DNA from 3 places in the Aestuariirhabdus litorea genome. Region 2 is predicted to be linked to each of the others. Evidence: predicted binding sites of a transcription regulator. Region 2 holds the regulator's gene; each other region holds the start of a gene.

Region 1 (5,156 bases), 1.5 Mb from region 2:
CGGGTTCTTTCCCTATGGTCCCGGCTCGGGACTCCGGTGCGGCGCTCGGCGCGCCGAGGGATTATTTACCCTCTATCTTCTGTAGAGGCGCTTTGCTTCCCCGGTACCAGTCAGTCAAATTCTTGTCGAACGCTCTTTTTTTGAGAGTGGTTGTTTTGTTAAGTTGTTGATATATATGAATATCTATTCTTGGGTATGCATTTTGCTTTAGTGGGCTAGGGAGCGATTTTTTGTCGCTGACCTTTTGAGCATCCTCTGGAGTCAGTAATGCCCGCACCACTCAAACAGACAGAACGACCTCTCTCCCCGGCCAGGGGCGTGTCGTCCATGATCAAGGCGTCCTCCCCCCGTGGCGGAGTCACGGTGGAGCAGGGCGCTGGGACCGATTTTGCCCAGTCTATCGGTCGTTTGATGCAGCCCATTCAGTCCCGGGAGGAGCTCGAGTCGGCGTTCCGTCAGTTCAACCAGATGTCGGAACAGCTGGAGGACTCCTACCGAATGCTGGAGGGGCGCGTACAGTCCCTGCAGCAGCAGCTGGCTTCGGAGAGCGAGCAACGGGTTCAGGAGTTAACGGAAAAGCAGCAGCTGGCTGGTCAGCTGGAGAGTCTTCTCGACCTCTTGCCAGCCGGCGTGGTGGTACTGGATGGCAAGGGCCGGGTGCGCCGCAGTAACCCGGCCGCGGCGGATCTGTTGGGCGAGCCCCTTGAGGGCGAACTGTGGCGGGATATTATTCAGCGCTGCTTTGCTCCCCGGCGAGGTGACGGCCACGAGGTCTCCCTCAAGGATGGGCGCCTGGTGAGCGTGGCTTTGCGCTCCCTTGAGCAGGAACCCGGTCAACTGATCCTGATTACCGACCTGACGGAAACCCGGCGCTTACAGCAGCAGTTGAGTCGTCATGAGCGTCTTTCTGCCATGGGTAAAATGGTGGCATCACTGGCCCACCAGATTCGTACGCCCCTCTCCTCGGCCATGCTCTATGCGGGGCACCTGGCCGAAGCTGATCTCGGCATCGAAAAGCAGCAGCGCTTCGCCGGTAAATTGATGTCCCGTTTACGCAACCTGGAGCAGCAGGTGCGGGATATGCTGATCTTTGCCCGTGGTGAGCTGCCGCTTTCCGACCTGATCGATGTACGGCAACTGGTCCAGGAGATTCGTCAAAGTGCCGAAACGGTGATCGAGGTGTCGTCGTCAACGCTTCAATGGTCATTAGGGTGTCGCCCAACGGTTCAGATCTACTGCAATCGCGATGCGTTGGTCGGCGCGATACAGAACCTGATCAACAACGCTGTGGAAGCCTCCGCCGAGGGGGCTGATATCCGGGTCGCGCTGATGCAGCAAGCTGACCAGCTGCACATTGAGGTCCGTGATAAGGGCCCCGGATTTGATCAGCAAACCCAACAGCTTTTGGAAGAACCCTTTTACTCAACCAAGCCCAAAGGAACCGGGCTTGGGATTGCCGTAGTGCGCTCCATTGCCAGAGCCCACCAGGGCAGTTTCAGTATCAACTCGAAGCCGGGGGAGGGGACCTGCGCCAGGGTGAGCCTACCGATTAAACAGGAGGCCGGTGACCTACCCCAGGAGACCTCCTCGAAGGAGAATGTACTATGACCGCAGCCCGTATTTTGGTAGTTGAGGACGATCGCGACCTGCGCGAAGCCCTGCTCGATACCCTGGAGCTGGCCGATTACGATGCCAGCGCCGCCGACTGTGCTGAAGAGGCGATCAAACGGCTGATGCTGTCCCACTTTGATATGGTCATCAGTGACGTCAACATGCCGGGCATGGATGGCCATGACCTGCTGGCCCATATCAAGCGGGAGCACCCCCAGATTCCGGTGCTGTTGATGACCGCCTATGGCAGCGTCAACCGAGCTGTTGATGCGATGAAAGAGGGTGCGGTCGATTATCTCCTCAAGCCCTTTGAGCCCAAAGCCCTGTTGGCCCTGCTCAAGCGGGTACTGGTGGGTGAGGCGGGTTCCGATGCGGACCAGCCGGTGGCCGTTGAAGAGAGCAGCCAACAGGTACTGGCCCTGGCCCGGCGCGTGGCAGCGTCTGATGCGACGGTGCTGATCTCCGGCGAAAGCGGGACCGGTAAAGAGGTGCTGGCGCGTTACATTCATCAGAACTCAGGCCGCGCCGGAAAGGCCTTTGTGGCCATCAACTGTGCGGCTATTCCTGAGAATATGCTGGAAGCGACCCTGTTTGGTCATGAAAAGGGAGCCTTTACCGGTGCCTATAACAGCGCGCCGGGCAAGTTTGAGCTTGCGGATGGTGGCACCATTTTGCTGGACGAGATCTCGGAGATGGACCTGGGATTGCAGGCCAAGCTGCTGCGGGTGCTTCAGGAGCGTGAGGTTGAGCGGGTGGGGGGGCGTAAAACCCTGTCATTGGACGTGCGGGTGATCGCCACCACCAACCGCGATATGGCCGGTGAAGTCGCACGCGGACGGTTCCGGGAGGATCTGTACTATCGCCTCTGTGTGTTCCCTGTCCAGTGGTTGCCTCTGCGCGAGCGCACCGCGGATATTGTCCCCCTGGCGCGTCGCTTGATTCAGGTGCACAGCGACAAGATGCGCAAACCCGCTCCCCAGCTCGACGACTCTGCTTGCACCGCTTTGCTGGTTCATCAGTGGCCCGGTAATGTGCGGGAGCTGGATAATGCGGTTCAGCGCGCGCTGATACTCCAGCAGGGCAGCTCAATCACGGCGGCGGACCTTTGCCTGCCGGGCCAGGGCGGGCTGGTATTTCCATCGCCCAGGGTGCCGGTGGCGGACATGAACCCCGTTAACACCAGTGCCGCTGCGTTTCCCTCAATGCCAACGGCGGCGCCTGAGCCGGCAGTGCCTGTGGGCGACCATCAGGGCGTCGGCCTGGGGGAGGATATGAAAAGCCACGAATTCCAGGTCATCCTCAATGTCCTGCGCGATCAAAGGGGGCGGCGTAAGGAAGCGGCCGAAATCCTTGGTATCAGCGCTCGTACCCTGCGATACAAACTGGCCAAGATGCGGGAGGCGGGTTTCGACCCCGACTCAGCCATCGCCTGCTAGTTAACCCCCTATATCACCACTCCTGCCAGACCGGGCCCCTGCGGGCCCGGCGTAACAGCATTGTGCTGTTGCCTTCGGCAGCCGACCGCTCCCGACTCCTCCCGGCGGCCGCTTTCTACCTGCCTGAATCCTGTTTTTGACCTTGCTGCAGGTTTTGGCCTGCTTTATGCATTTTAGTGTGTAACGCCCCTGAATCGACAACATACCGTCGCTTCAGGGGGGGTGGCCTCCACTTGAGGTGGGTGGCTAGCCAGAAAAATGGCAGTCAAGCCGGACAGGGCTTCACAAGGTCAAGGTTAAGGAGAGGTGGGATGTCGCAACCTATTGAAATGAGCCGAATGATGCTGGAAATGCGCTCCATGCAGGCGGAGGCGCAATCTCGGATCCAACCCGCAATGCCCTCACTGAGTGAGCTGGGCAGTGCCAGGGAGGTCAACAAGGTACCCGATTTCGCTGAGCTCTTTAAAACAGCGATCGACTCCGTCAACGGCCAGCAGCAGACCGCCAACCAGATGCGCACAGCGTTTGAGCGCGGTGATGCGGGCGTCGATCTTCCCGATGTGATGATCGCGGCGCAAAAGGCCAGCATCTCCTTCCAGGCGATGTCGGAAGTGCGCAATAAGCTTGTAAACGCCTACGAAGAAATTATGAAAATGCCGGTCTAAGGCATTGGTGACAAGGTATCAATATGGCAACCGCAGCGACTGAAACAGGACAGGATGTAATGGCCAAAGGCGGAGCAGGGAGCAGTGACCTGTTCTCCTCTCTGGGAGATCTGAGCGTCATACGGCAGGTGGGGCTGATGATAGGCCTGGCCGCCAGCGTGGCGGTTGGTTTTGCCGTTGTGCTTTGGACCCAGCAGCCCGATTACCAGCCCCTTTACGGCAATCTGCAGGACTTTGACTCGGCCCAGGTGGTGCAGTCGCTTCAGGAGAGCAATATCCACTACCGGATTGAGCCCAATACCGGAGCGATTCTGGTCGCCGCTGAAGAGATCGCCAAGGCGCGCATGACCCTGGCGGCGGCGGGTATTACCGGGGATCGAACCATCGGTATGGAGCTGCTGGATAAGGAGCAGGGGCTGGGAACCAGCCAGTTTATGGAGAACGTGCGCTATCGCCGGGGACTCGAAGGCGAGTTGGCACGGACCATCGCCAGTCTTTACAACATTCGCAATGCGCGAGTGCACCTGGCCATTCCCAAACGCTCGGTATTTGTGCGCGACCCGCGTAAGCCGAGCGCCTCTGTTTTTGTTGAGCTCTACGGAACCCGGGGGCTGGCGCCACAGCAGGTTACCGCGATCATGAACCTGGTCGCCTCCAGTGTGCCGGAGATGTCGAGCGAAGAGGTGACGGTGGTCGACCAGAATGGCACCTTGCTGTCGGTGGTGGATAACGAGAAGGAAGCACAGCTGAAGCAGGCCAATCGCCAGCTTGAGTACACCAAGAAACTGGAAGATACCCTGGCGCGCCGGGTCCACAATATCCTGACCCCCGTTCTGGGAACCGGTAACTATCAGACCGAGGTGTCTGCCAGCGTCGACTTTACGGCGGTGGAACAGACCTCTGAGCAGTACAATCCCGATGCGCCGGCGCTGCGAAGCGAGCAGGTTCTCGATGAGCTGCGCACCGGTTCAAAGGCGCAGGGGGGGATTCCCGGTGCGCTCTCCAACCAGCCTCCCGGTGAGGTTTCAGTGCCCGAGCAGGTAGAGGGGGGCGACGCAGCCGGACAGGCGGCGGCTCGCCAGGACTCCCGCTCACGTGCCGCGCGAAATTTTGAACTCGACAAGACCATCAGTCATACCCGCTTCCAGCAGGGAAGCATCCGCCGCCTGTCAGTGGCCGTGGTGATCAATGATTTGACCGAGGTGAACCCGGAAACCGGCGAAGTGACCCGAATTCCCTGGAGTCAGAGTGACCTCGATCGCTTTACCCTGCTGGTCAAGGATGCCGTAGGCTTTGATGTGTCCCGTGGCGACAGTGTGAATGTGATCAACTCGGCCTTCCGCGCCGAGCCCGAAGAGCAGCTGCCAGAGATCCCTTTTTACACCGAGCCCTGGTTCTGGGAGGTCGCGAAACAGGTGGCAGGTGGGTTGTTCCTGTTGATTCT
Region 2 (5,156 bases):
CATATAGCTGCGGTTTCCCGCCTCGAAGGCCGGTAGCCAGCGCTCCACAAAATCCCCGATATCCACCATCATCTGCTGCACTTCGGGCTGTTCCGCGAGGAACTCCTGCACGGGACTGTCGAGTCCGCTGAAGCCCCTGAGATGAGGGACCCAATAGGGGTTAGGCAAACAGCGTACATCAAATACGTAATCGGCATCAATCGGGATACCGCGCTTGAAACCAAAGGACTGGAACAGCAGGGCCAGGCTGCCATCCTTGCGCCCGGCGACTCGGGTGCGGACCAGATCCCGTAGCTCATGCAACGACAGCGAGCTGGTGTCCAGCGTGAGCTTGGCCCGGTTTTTAAGCGGTGACAGCAACTCGCTTTCGGCGCGGATCGCCTCTTCAAGTGAGCATTTTTCGTTGGACAGGGGGTGACGTCGGCGCGTTTCGCTGAAGCGCTTGAGGAGGGTTGCGGGGTCCGCATCCAGGTAGATCACTTCGCACTGTACGCCGCTCTCTGTGAGCTGGGTAAGGATTTGGGGGAAGCGCTTGAGGTCGGCGTGCATATTGCGCGCGTCGATACTGACGGCGGCGTTCCTGAGCGCCTGCTCCCGGGAGATCTCTTCGGCCAGCGAGCCCAGCAGCCCGGCGGGCATGTTGTCGACACAATAAAAGCCCTGATCCTCCAGCACATGGAGGGCACTACTCTTACCGGATCCGGATCGTCCACTGATAATGACTAGTCGCATGTTGGCTACTTCGCTCGCTGCTCCCTGCATGATACCCCTGGAGTGGGGTAGGAATGTCAGGGGAGATTCTTCCTTAAGGGCTCTGCGCAGTCAGTATATCAGTTGTGTTGGGTACGGTCTGTGGTTTGAGGGTCAGTCGAGGGGGGCAATGGCCATCTGGTAGAGTTCGCTGCTGGTTTTCGCCGTGCGCAGGCGGTTCCGGTAGCTGGCGTTGTCGAGACGGCCAGCCAGTTCCTGCAAAATCGCCAGGTGCTCACTGGTGGCCTCATTGGGTACGACCAGCGCAAAGATGATATCCACCGGTTGGTCGTCCATGGCATCGAAGTCGACCCCGTCGGAAAGCTTGAGCAGTGCGGCAATCGCTTCGGTGCAGGACTCGAGACGACAATGGGGGATAGCGATCCCCTTACCGAACCCGGTACTGCCGAGGCGTTCCCGCTCAATCAGCCCGTTAAACAGCTCTCCCGCTGAAATCTCCTGTCCCGAGTGGGAAAGGGCTTCGGCGAGGGTTTCTAATACGCGTTTTTTGCTGCCGCCTTCCGCAGCACAGAGGCTGCGGTCGGGGCTAAGGAGGGATATGAGGTTCATGGCCAAGGGTTAGCGGGCTAGACTCTTTTCCTTATGTTTCATTAGCTGGCGGTCGAGCTTGTCGGCCAGCATATCAATGGCGGCATACATGTCTTGATGAACGGAAGTGGCATGAATGTCAGCGCCACGTACATGGAGGTTGGCTTCCGCCTTTTGGCCCTCTTTCTCGATGCTGAGGGTAACGTTGACGCTGGTGATGGTGTCAAAATGGCGCTCCAGGCGGTCAACTTTGGTTGCTACATATTCACGCAATGCCTCGGTTACATCAACATGATGTCCACTGATATTGATTTGCATGCGTCTTTCTCCTGATCTGTTTTACGTGATACTGAACCCATCGTGCGATGGACTCATGCGTTTGCCTCTGTTACCGATCATATCCGAGGCTCGATATCTCTATGTTGCCGTCAATCAATATAACCTATACCAGACGTTTTCTTTCGTTAGAAGGTGCGATTGAAAGGGATTCACGGTACTTGGCGATGGTGCGCCGTGCGACCTTGATCCCCTGCTCGGCGAGCAGGCCGGCTATTTTACTGTCACTCAATGGTTTTTTCGGGTTCTCTGCCGCCACCAGCTTTTTGATGATGGCCCGAATGGCGGTCGATGAGCACTCCCCACCACTGGCGGTGCTGACGTGGCTGGAGAAGAAATACTTAAGCTCAAAAATACCCCGCGGGGTGTGCATGTATTTTTGCGTCGTCACCCGTGAAATGGTCGATTCGTGCATGCTGACCGCTTCGGCGATGTCATGCAAGACCAGGGGCTTCATCGCCTCGTCGCCATATTCCAGGAACCCCCGTTGGTGCTCCACGATCTGGGTGGCCACCTTCATCAGGGTTTCGTTCCGGCTCTGCAGGCTTTTGAGAAACCAGCGCGCCTCCTGCAGGTGGTTTTTGAGGTAGGTGTTGTCTGCGCTGTTGTCGGCACGTTTCACCAGTGAGGCGTACCCGGAGTTGATTCGCACCCGAGGTACGGCGTCAGGGTTGAGCTCAACGGTCCAGCGGCCATTGACCTTCTTGACCGTGACATCGGGAATAACGTACTCCGGTTCACTACTCTGGATGCTGTCCCCGGGCTTGGGGTTCAGGGTCTGGATCAACTCAATGGCGGCCTTAAGGTCGGCCTCCTTGAGTCGGGATTTGCGCATCAGCTGGGCATAATCGTGGGTGCCCAGAAGATTGATGTACTTTTCCACCACCAGTCGCGCCGAACCCAGGTGGGGTGTGCTCTCGGGGAGTTGCGCAAGCTGGATCAGCAAACATTCGGTAAGGGAGCGTGCGGCCACCCCCACCGGGTCAAATTGCTGGATGCGGCGCAGTACGGCTTCCACCTCATCGAGCTCAATCTCCAGCTCCTCCTCGATCCCCTCCAGCAGCTCTTCGCAGCTGCAGCTGAGGTAACCATCTTCGGTGAGCGCGTCAATAATGGTGACGGCGATCGCCCGGTCCGTATCGGACATCGGGGTGAGGTTGAGTTGCCACTCCAGGTGCGATTGCAGTGACTCGGTGGTACTGGCACGTGCGGCCGGGTTGTAGTCGTCATTGTCCCCTCCACCGGAGCCGGAAGAGGGGGGCAGGCTGGACTGGTAAACGTCATCCCAGGCGGTGTCCACCGGGAGGTCCTCTGGGATGTTGTCCTGCCAGTCGTCGGACATCACCTCATTTTCGTTGTTGGCGCTGTCGACGCTCTGCTGCTCCTGCTTGCGCTGTTCACCCTCGCTCAGGGTGTTGTAATCGGTAGCGCTGTCAAACTCGTTATTGTCGCCACTTTGGTCGTGATCGGATGAGGATTCGCTGTCTGAGCCCTCTTCGGCTTCCAGCATGGGGTTGGACTCAAGGGCTTGCTGAACCTCCTGTTGCAGGTCCAGGGTAGACAGTTGAAGGAGCTTGATGGCTTGCTGCAGCTGAGGGGTCATGGTCAGCTGCTGGCCCATTTTCAGGACTAAGGATGGTTTCATAGATAAAAGAGTGTCCGGTCCATAATCTGCCTGTCTTCTTGAGGAGGGCCGCTCTGTTGGTCACGGCAAAATTCTTGCATGGCCCATTATAGGGCTGAACGGGGCCCAATGCCTATATGCGGAACTGATGTCCTAGGTAGACATCCTTGACCTTCTGGTTGTTCATCACGGTTTCGGGATCGCCCTCGGCAATGATCTTGCCCTCGCTGACGATATAAGCCAACTCACAGATGTCCAGGGTTTCGCGTACGTTGTGGTCAGTAATCAGGACCCCTATACCTATGTTGCGCAGGTGGCGAACCACCTCCTTGATGTCGTTGACCGAGATAGGGTCAACGCCGGCGAAGGGCTCATCCAGCAGGATAAAGGCGGGTTCCATGGCCAGTGCGCGGGCGATCTCGACCCGGCGCCGCTCACCACCGGAGAGGCTGATACCTGTGCTGTTGCGAATATGGGTGATATGGAACTCCTGCAGCAGCTCCTCCAGTTTCTCCAGTCGCTGTTTACGGTTGAGATCCTTGCGGGTCTCCAGGATGGCGAGGATGTTCTGGGTGACGCTGAGCTTGCGAAAGATGGAGGCTTCCTGGGTGAGATAGCCGATCCCCTTGCGGGCGCGCCCGTGCATGGGCAGGCGGGTGATGTCCTCGCCGTCGATCAGGATCTGGCCGTCATCCGCGTTAACCAGGCCGACGATCATGTAGAAGCTGGTGGTTTTGCCAGCCCCGTTGGGGCCCAGCAGCCCGACAATCTGGTTGCTGCTGATGCTGACCGAGATGTCCTCGACCACCTTTCTTCCGCGGTAGCTTTTCGCCAGATGGAGTGCTTTTAGGGTCGCCATGGGTCGCGTTACTGCTTGCTCTTGGGCTGGATAATCATCTCGACACGACCGCCGGTGTCAGCGCGGTCGCTGCTCTGGGCGCTCACCGTCTGGGTGACCGTATTGTAATGGATGGTGTCTCCGCTGAAGGAGTTGCCCTCCTGCAGCAGCTGTGCATTGTGTTGCAGGGTCACCTGCTCTCGAGCGATGGCGTAGTCGATGGTGTGGCCATAGGCCTTGATGATCTCTTTGTCGGCAGCGGGCTTTTCCCGGTAGTGGGCCGGACTCCCCTCGGCAACCATACGGGTAACGGTTCCATCCGTGGTGAATACGGTGATTTTGTCGCCGCTGATGTGAATGGAGCCCTGGTCCATGGTCACATTACCGCTGTATACCGCACGTCCCATGCCCTCGTTGATATCCGCAGAGTCGGCCTTGATGCGGATCGGCTGCCCGCGATCCTCTGGCAATGCCCAGGCGGATGCACTGAACAGCACGCTGGTGGCCAGGGTAAGGAGCAGGGAGCTATTGAACTTCATAGGTGCCTCTGACATTGGATAACAGCTGAACGCGATTCTGGTCAAGGTGGGCGTTTAACCCGACCGCTCGGGTGACGCTCTGGGGGGTGGTGATTATAACCGGACGGCTGGTTGATGCCAGTTCCTGACCAGAGTATAGAGTGATGAAATCAGTATCAAGGCGTCCCTGTTCACTGCCGTCCCTGGCTCGCGCCACTATCAGCACCTCGTCCCACAGCTCCAGGTCCTTACTGCCGGGCAGGAGCTTTCCATTACTGGCGCTGATGTGGCGCTCGCCCTGTTCCCGGTAGAGCACCATGCGGGGTTGCCGGATGATAGTGGTGTCATCAAGCGGGTAGTGGTTGACCTCTTGCGCGTGCATCCGGTGATCCAGCTCACCCTGCTGGTTGAAGCGAACCAGGCGGGCGTTGGTCAGGTAGAAGTCCGCCTCCTGGCGTTCGCTGGGGTCAGTATCCGGTGGGGTAAGTGCCTGTCGGAGAGGCGTGTTCTGGTAGAGGTAAAAGCCGCCGTAGGCCAGCAG
Region 3 (5,156 bases), on a different contig from region 2:
GCCGGCACCAGGTGCTGGATCATCGCCTCCAGGGCGAGGGCAAAACCGCTCTCCAGACAGCCTTTGAAGTCGGGGCTATTGAGGGGCACGATACGGGTCGCCTGGTGTTCGGGATGATGCTGGCGAAACTGGCGGATCACCCGCTCGATATCGCTGCCCTGGGCCTCGGTGAGGCCGGTGGTGGCCACCAGGATCAGCGCCGGGCAGCTCTTGCTGCAGAGGGTAAGCAGCGCTTCGGCGAGGTTCTCGTCCCCCCCCATCACGGTGCTGACCTGGTCCATGGCAGTGGTCTGCAGGGGGATCGGTTCGCGGAAGTGCTGGACCAGAAATACCTTGGCGAAGGCGGAGCAGCCCTGGGAGCTGTGCAGCAGGGGGATCGCCTGGCGGATGCCGAGGCAGGCCAGGGTGGCACCCAGTGGCTGGCTGGATTTGATCGGGTTGACCGCCAGTGGCCGCTTACGGGGTTCGATCTGGGGCATGGATTACTCCTTGGGCTCCGGGGTGGGCAGTGATGGCTGGCTGCTCGCCCAGGGAGCGGGTCGGCGCACCTGCGGCCACACCGGATTGCCGAGGCTGATGCAGAGCTGGCGGGCCAGCTCCTTCATACCTCGGTAGCCGGCGTAGCCGAATTCGCGCTCCTGGTTGATGTCGAGGAAGGGCAGTCGTGCCTTGAGAGCGGTGTAGAGGTTGCGTCCTCCCGCGATCAGCATGTCGGCCCGGTATTCGGCGACCCGGTCGAGCAGGGCGCGGGCATTGCCGCTCTCGATCATCACCGCCTCCTCCCCCATCAGCTCGCGGATGCGCGCCTTGTCCTCCTCGGTGGATTTCTTGGTACCGGTGGCGACCACCGTCATTCCCAGGTCCTGCAGAGCTGACACCACCGACCAGGATTTGACCCCGCCGGTGTAGAGCAACACCCGCTTACCCCTGAGCTGCTCGCGCCAGGGCTCAAGTTCGGCGTCGATGCGCGCCTCCTCGCGGGCGATCAGCAGCTCGGTGCGGCGGCTCAGGTCGGGGTCGCCGATCAGGCGGGCGAAATCCCGCAACGCCTGGGAGGTGTCGCGTACTCCGTAGAAACTGCCCTCGAACCAGGGGGTGCCGTAGCTGGCCTTGAGTTTGCGAGCAACGTTCACCATCGCCTTGGAACAGACCATCATATTGACCTCAGCCTGGTGCATGCTCTGCACTTCGTGAAAGCGGGCATCCCCCGACAGGGTGCAGAGCACCCGCAGCCCCAGCTCGTCGAGCAGCGGCAGCACATTCCACAGCTCACCGGCGATGTTGTACTCGCCGATCAGGTTGATGTCGTAGACCGGAATGCCCGCCGGATGGTGGGGCTTGGGGGCTTTGTCGGCGGTGCCGATCACGTGCTTGAGCATGGCTTCACCCGCGATGCGGTTACCAAGGTTTTTGGAGCCGTAAAAGCCGGCACAGTCCACCGGCACCACCGGGGTATGCCAGCGTTCGCTGGCGGCACGGCAGACCGCCTCCAGATCGTCGCCGATCATCGCCGGCAGGCAGGTGTTATAGACCAGAACCGCCGCCGGCTGGTGGCTGTCGATCGCCTGCTTGATACTGTGGAACAGGCGCTTTTCGCTGCGCCCCATGATCACATCCTGTTCGGTCAGGTCGGTTGTCAGGCCGAGACGGTAGAGGTCGGGACCGCTGGAGCGGGTGCCGCGGTTGTCCCAGGAGTTGCCAGCGCAGGCGATAGGGCCGTGGACAATGTGAGCAACGTCGGCGATCGGCAGTAGGGCAATCTGGGCGCCGTCAAAAGCACAGCCGCCGGCGGAGGCGCCAGGGGCGGGACGCGCGCATCCGGATTTGGCCTTATCGTTATGGTCGCAGGCGGGCTCGTCGAGGAGTTCGGCTATGTCGCGGGCTTTCATGGTGGTGTATCCCTTCCGGTCCAGGCCCCAGAGGGGCTTTGCAGATCACAGAGCAACTGTTGTGCCAGCGCTAAGTGGTTGATTTTTAATAGGGTTGGGTTGGGGGTAAGGGCGATTTTGTGGGCTATGCGACAGTGCCGCCGCGTTTTTTGGTGGGATCTCGACAATGGGCGAGCGCGAGAGGCTGTTGTTATACTGCGAGCAGATACGAGCCGGGAGCCAGGTCATGCCATTGAGTCTTCGCTGTTGCCTGCTGTTGCTGGTCGCCTGCCTGAGTGGGCCGGCCTGGGCCGAGAGCAGACTGCTGTTTGCTTACGGCAAGCACGATGGCCCTCCCCATGCCTTTATGAGCGAGCGGGCTCCGCGGGAGTTACAGGGGGGCATTCTCTTCGATATCGGGATGGAGATCGGGCGCCGCCTTGAGGTCAGGGTGGGCTTTGTCGAGGTGCCCCGCCCACGACTGCCGAGCTGGCTGGAGGAGGGCAAGGTACATGCCCATTGCCAGCTGAACCCTGAATGGGTAGATGTCCCCCAGCAGCTGCTCTGGAGCCATGAGCTGTTCAGCACCGCCGACCGCTTCTACCTGGCGGGCAGTCGCAGTGAAAACGTTCACCGTCATGAGGACCTAAAGGGGATGCGACTCGGGGCCATACGAGGCTATACCTACTCCGAGCCCCTGACCCGGCTCGTCAATAGCGGTGCGGTGCAGCGGGAGGATGCTTCGTCTACGCAGCAGCTGGTGCAGATGCTGGTGCGGGGGCGAATCGAAGCCCTGTTAACGGATGAGATCGTCGCCGACTATCTGCTCTCCCTACAGCCCTATGATATAGCGGGCGCGCCCCTGGAAGATGCCCGCCAGGGACGGTTTTGCGCCTACTCGGCCAAGGCCCCGATCCCCTTCGAGCGCTTCAATGAGGTGGTACGGGCGATGATCGATGAGGGACGAGTGCGGGAGATCATCAACCAGTACCGTTGACCCCGCGCAGCTTTGCCGCAGGGGAATATTGGCAGCCTGTATGCGCCTCCTCTATTCTTGATTGAACGATACGTGACCAGCTGTTCGATACCCCTGATCTACGCACGGCTATCTGGCGGAGTCATTTAGTCAACACAAAATGTGAGGTTGTTATGTCTAATGCCCAGGCGCAGAACCTGACCCCCTTGCAACCCATTCCCCAGGAAGCCTTCGACTGGTATGACGAGTACGCCCATGGGGTGATCGACCGGCGAACCTTTATGGCGCGCCTCTCGACCCTGGTCACCGCCACCCTTACCCTCAGTATGTTGTCCTCGGCGCTGCTACCCAACTACGCGCTGGCCGAGCAGGTCTCCTTCAATGATCCGGCGATCCGGGCCGAGTACGTCACCTTCGACTCCCCCCTGGGGCACGGCGAGGGACGCGGCTACCTGGTGCTACCAACCGCACTGGCCGCCAGGGGGCCGGTGGTGTTGGTGGTACATGAAAACCGGGGCCTTAATCCCTATATCGAGGACGTGGCAAGGCGCCTCGCGAAAGCTGGCCTCATCGCCTTTGCCCCGGACGCCCTCTACCCTCTGGGGGGCTACCCCGGTAACGATGACGAGGGTCGCACGCTGCAGAAGTCGATGGACCGGGGCAGGATCGAACAGGATTTCATCGCCGCTGCCCACTTCCTCAAGGGCCATGAGCGCAGCAGTGGCAAGTTGGGCGTGGTGGGGTTTTGCTTCGGCGGTTACATCACCAATATGCTGGCTGCGACCATGGGAGACGATCTTAATGCCGGAGTACCCTTCTATGGCACTCCGGCAGCGGCCGAGTTGCGCAGCAACATCAAGGCCCCCTTGTTGATCCAGCTGGCGGGGTTGGATGAGCGGGTCAACGCCACCTGGCCGGACTATGAAAGCGATCTCAAACGCTACCAGGTGGACTACCAGGTGCATATCTATCCCGATGTGAGTCACGGTTTCCACAACGACTCCACCGGGCGCTACAACGAAGCGGCGGCCGAGCTCGCCTGGGAGCGGACCCTGGCCTTCTTTAACCAGCACCTGGGGTGATCCATGGCGGGTGAAGGGGTTGATTGGCAGTGGAGTCCCTGGACGGGGCTGGAGCGGGAATCGCTCTACGCCATCTTGCGGCTGCGGCAGGCGGTGTTTGTGGTGGAACAGAACTGCCCCTATCAGGATGCCGATGGCCTCGACGCGACAGCCTGGCATCTCGGTGGCTGGCGAGGAGAGGGGGATGCCCGTGAGTTGGTGGCCTATCTGCGGGTGGTTTTTCCTGGCGTTAATTATGAGGAACCCTCAGTTGGGCGAGTGGTGACGGCTGCTTCTGTGCGTGGCCAGGGGGTGGGGCGGGCACTGACCGCCGAAGGAGTTGCCCGCGTTGAGGCCCAGTACCCGGGGGCGGCGATTCGTATCTCGGCCCAGCTCTACCTGAAGGGGTTCTACCGCGGCTTTGGTTTCGAGGTGGTGGGCGAGCCCTACGAGGAGGATGGTATCCCCCACATCGAGATGCTGCGCCCGGGCCGGTAGGCGTATTGACCGGCCAGACGCTTCCGGGGAGTGCCGATTGCGCAGGAGCGCAGCTATCGGCCCGTTCATCCTGCGGCGCTGTTGCCGTCCCTGGCTCTCGCGCAATACCGCCCGTCCCTGGGCATAAGGCGTTGCCGCCATTAAAGGCGAACACCCAGCAGGCTGGGCCAACACCGCTTTTGGCCATCCATGGCCACGCGGCGTACGACCCACAAGGAGGTGGGGAGTGGCGATTGCGCAGGAGCGCAGCTATCGGCCCGATCCTCCTGCGGCGCTGTCGCCATCCCTGGCTCTCGCGCCATACCTCCCGTCCCTGGGCATAAAAAGGGGGCCGGAGGCCCCAAGTGCTTACGCAGAGAACATCCATGAAGGGGTTATCACGCGCAGGCCTCGGCCCGGGGGTGTAGCCCCATCTGTTTGGCCATCCAGGGTGGCGGGTTGGTCGCGACCACGGCCTGCAGGCTCAGTAGCGCCTGGTCGATGGGTGTTTGTTGGCTGTCCCTGAGGGGGTGGATACCCTGGCGGATCACCTTGGCGGCGGCGGGTCCGCCGATGGAGGCGACGTATAACAGCTGGCAGTCGTCCAGCTGATCGGCCCGCACCTTGTTCTTTTCCACACCCCCGACCGATAGCGCCGGGCGGCTCTCAACAAACTCGATCCGCGTGCTGTCGAAGCGGTAGATATCAAACTGTGTGCAGCTACCGAAGTGCCCATCGATCAGGTCGCCACCATTGGTGGCAAAGGCGATGGTG

Evidence for each region. The regulator sigma-54, encoded in region 2, starts transcription at its own class of promoters, with help from an activator protein. The targets are predictions, from matches to a motif close to TGGCACNNNNNTTGCTNT.
Region 1: a site for sigma-54 is predicted at 3,203-3,220, ahead of fliE (flagellar hook-basal body complex protein FliE). Genes of this name have one in related genera too.
Region 3: a site for sigma-54 is predicted at 1,939-1,956, ahead of nifE (nitrogenase iron-molybdenum cofactor biosynthesis protein NifE). Genes of this name have one in related genera too.

Annotation. Positions count from the first base shown of each region.
Region 1 covers NZ_QWEZ01000001.1:1,715,043-1,720,198, reverse strand. Annotated here, with positions in the region: gene D0544_RS07925 (sensor histidine kinase) at 328-1,608, shown strand; gene D0544_RS07920 (sigma-54-dependent transcriptional regulator) at 1,605-3,047, shown strand; gene fliE (flagellar hook-basal body complex protein FliE) at 3,359-3,712, shown strand; gene fliF (flagellar basal-body MS-ring/collar protein FliF) at 3,736-5,156, shown strand, end outside.
Region 2 covers NZ_QWEZ01000001.1:195,348-200,503, forward strand. Annotated here, with positions in the region: gene rapZ (RNase adapter RapZ) at 1-732, opposite strand, end outside; gene ptsN (PTS IIA-like nitrogen regulatory protein PtsN) at 865-1,320, opposite strand; gene hpf (ribosome hibernation-promoting factor, HPF/YfiA family) at 1,330-1,617, opposite strand; gene D0544_RS00940 (RNA polymerase factor sigma-54) at 1,742-3,280, opposite strand; gene lptB (LPS export ABC transporter ATP-binding protein) at 3,393-4,118, opposite strand; gene lptA (lipopolysaccharide transport periplasmic protein LptA) at 4,127-4,636, opposite strand; gene lptC (LPS export ABC transporter periplasmic protein LptC) at 4,623-5,156, opposite strand, start outside.
Region 3 covers NZ_QWEZ01000002.1:802,759-807,914, forward strand. Annotated here, with positions in the region: gene nifN (nitrogenase iron-molybdenum cofactor biosynthesis protein NifN) at 1-479, opposite strand, end outside; gene nifE (nitrogenase iron-molybdenum cofactor biosynthesis protein NifE) at 483-1,889, opposite strand; gene D0544_RS13810 (substrate-binding periplasmic protein) at 2,116-2,865, shown strand; gene D0544_RS13815 (dienelactone hydrolase family protein) at 3,018-3,926, shown strand; gene D0544_RS13820 (GNAT family N-acetyltransferase) at 3,930-4,403, shown strand; gene D0544_RS13825 (NifB/NifX family molybdenum-iron cluster-binding protein) at 4,781-5,156, opposite strand, start outside.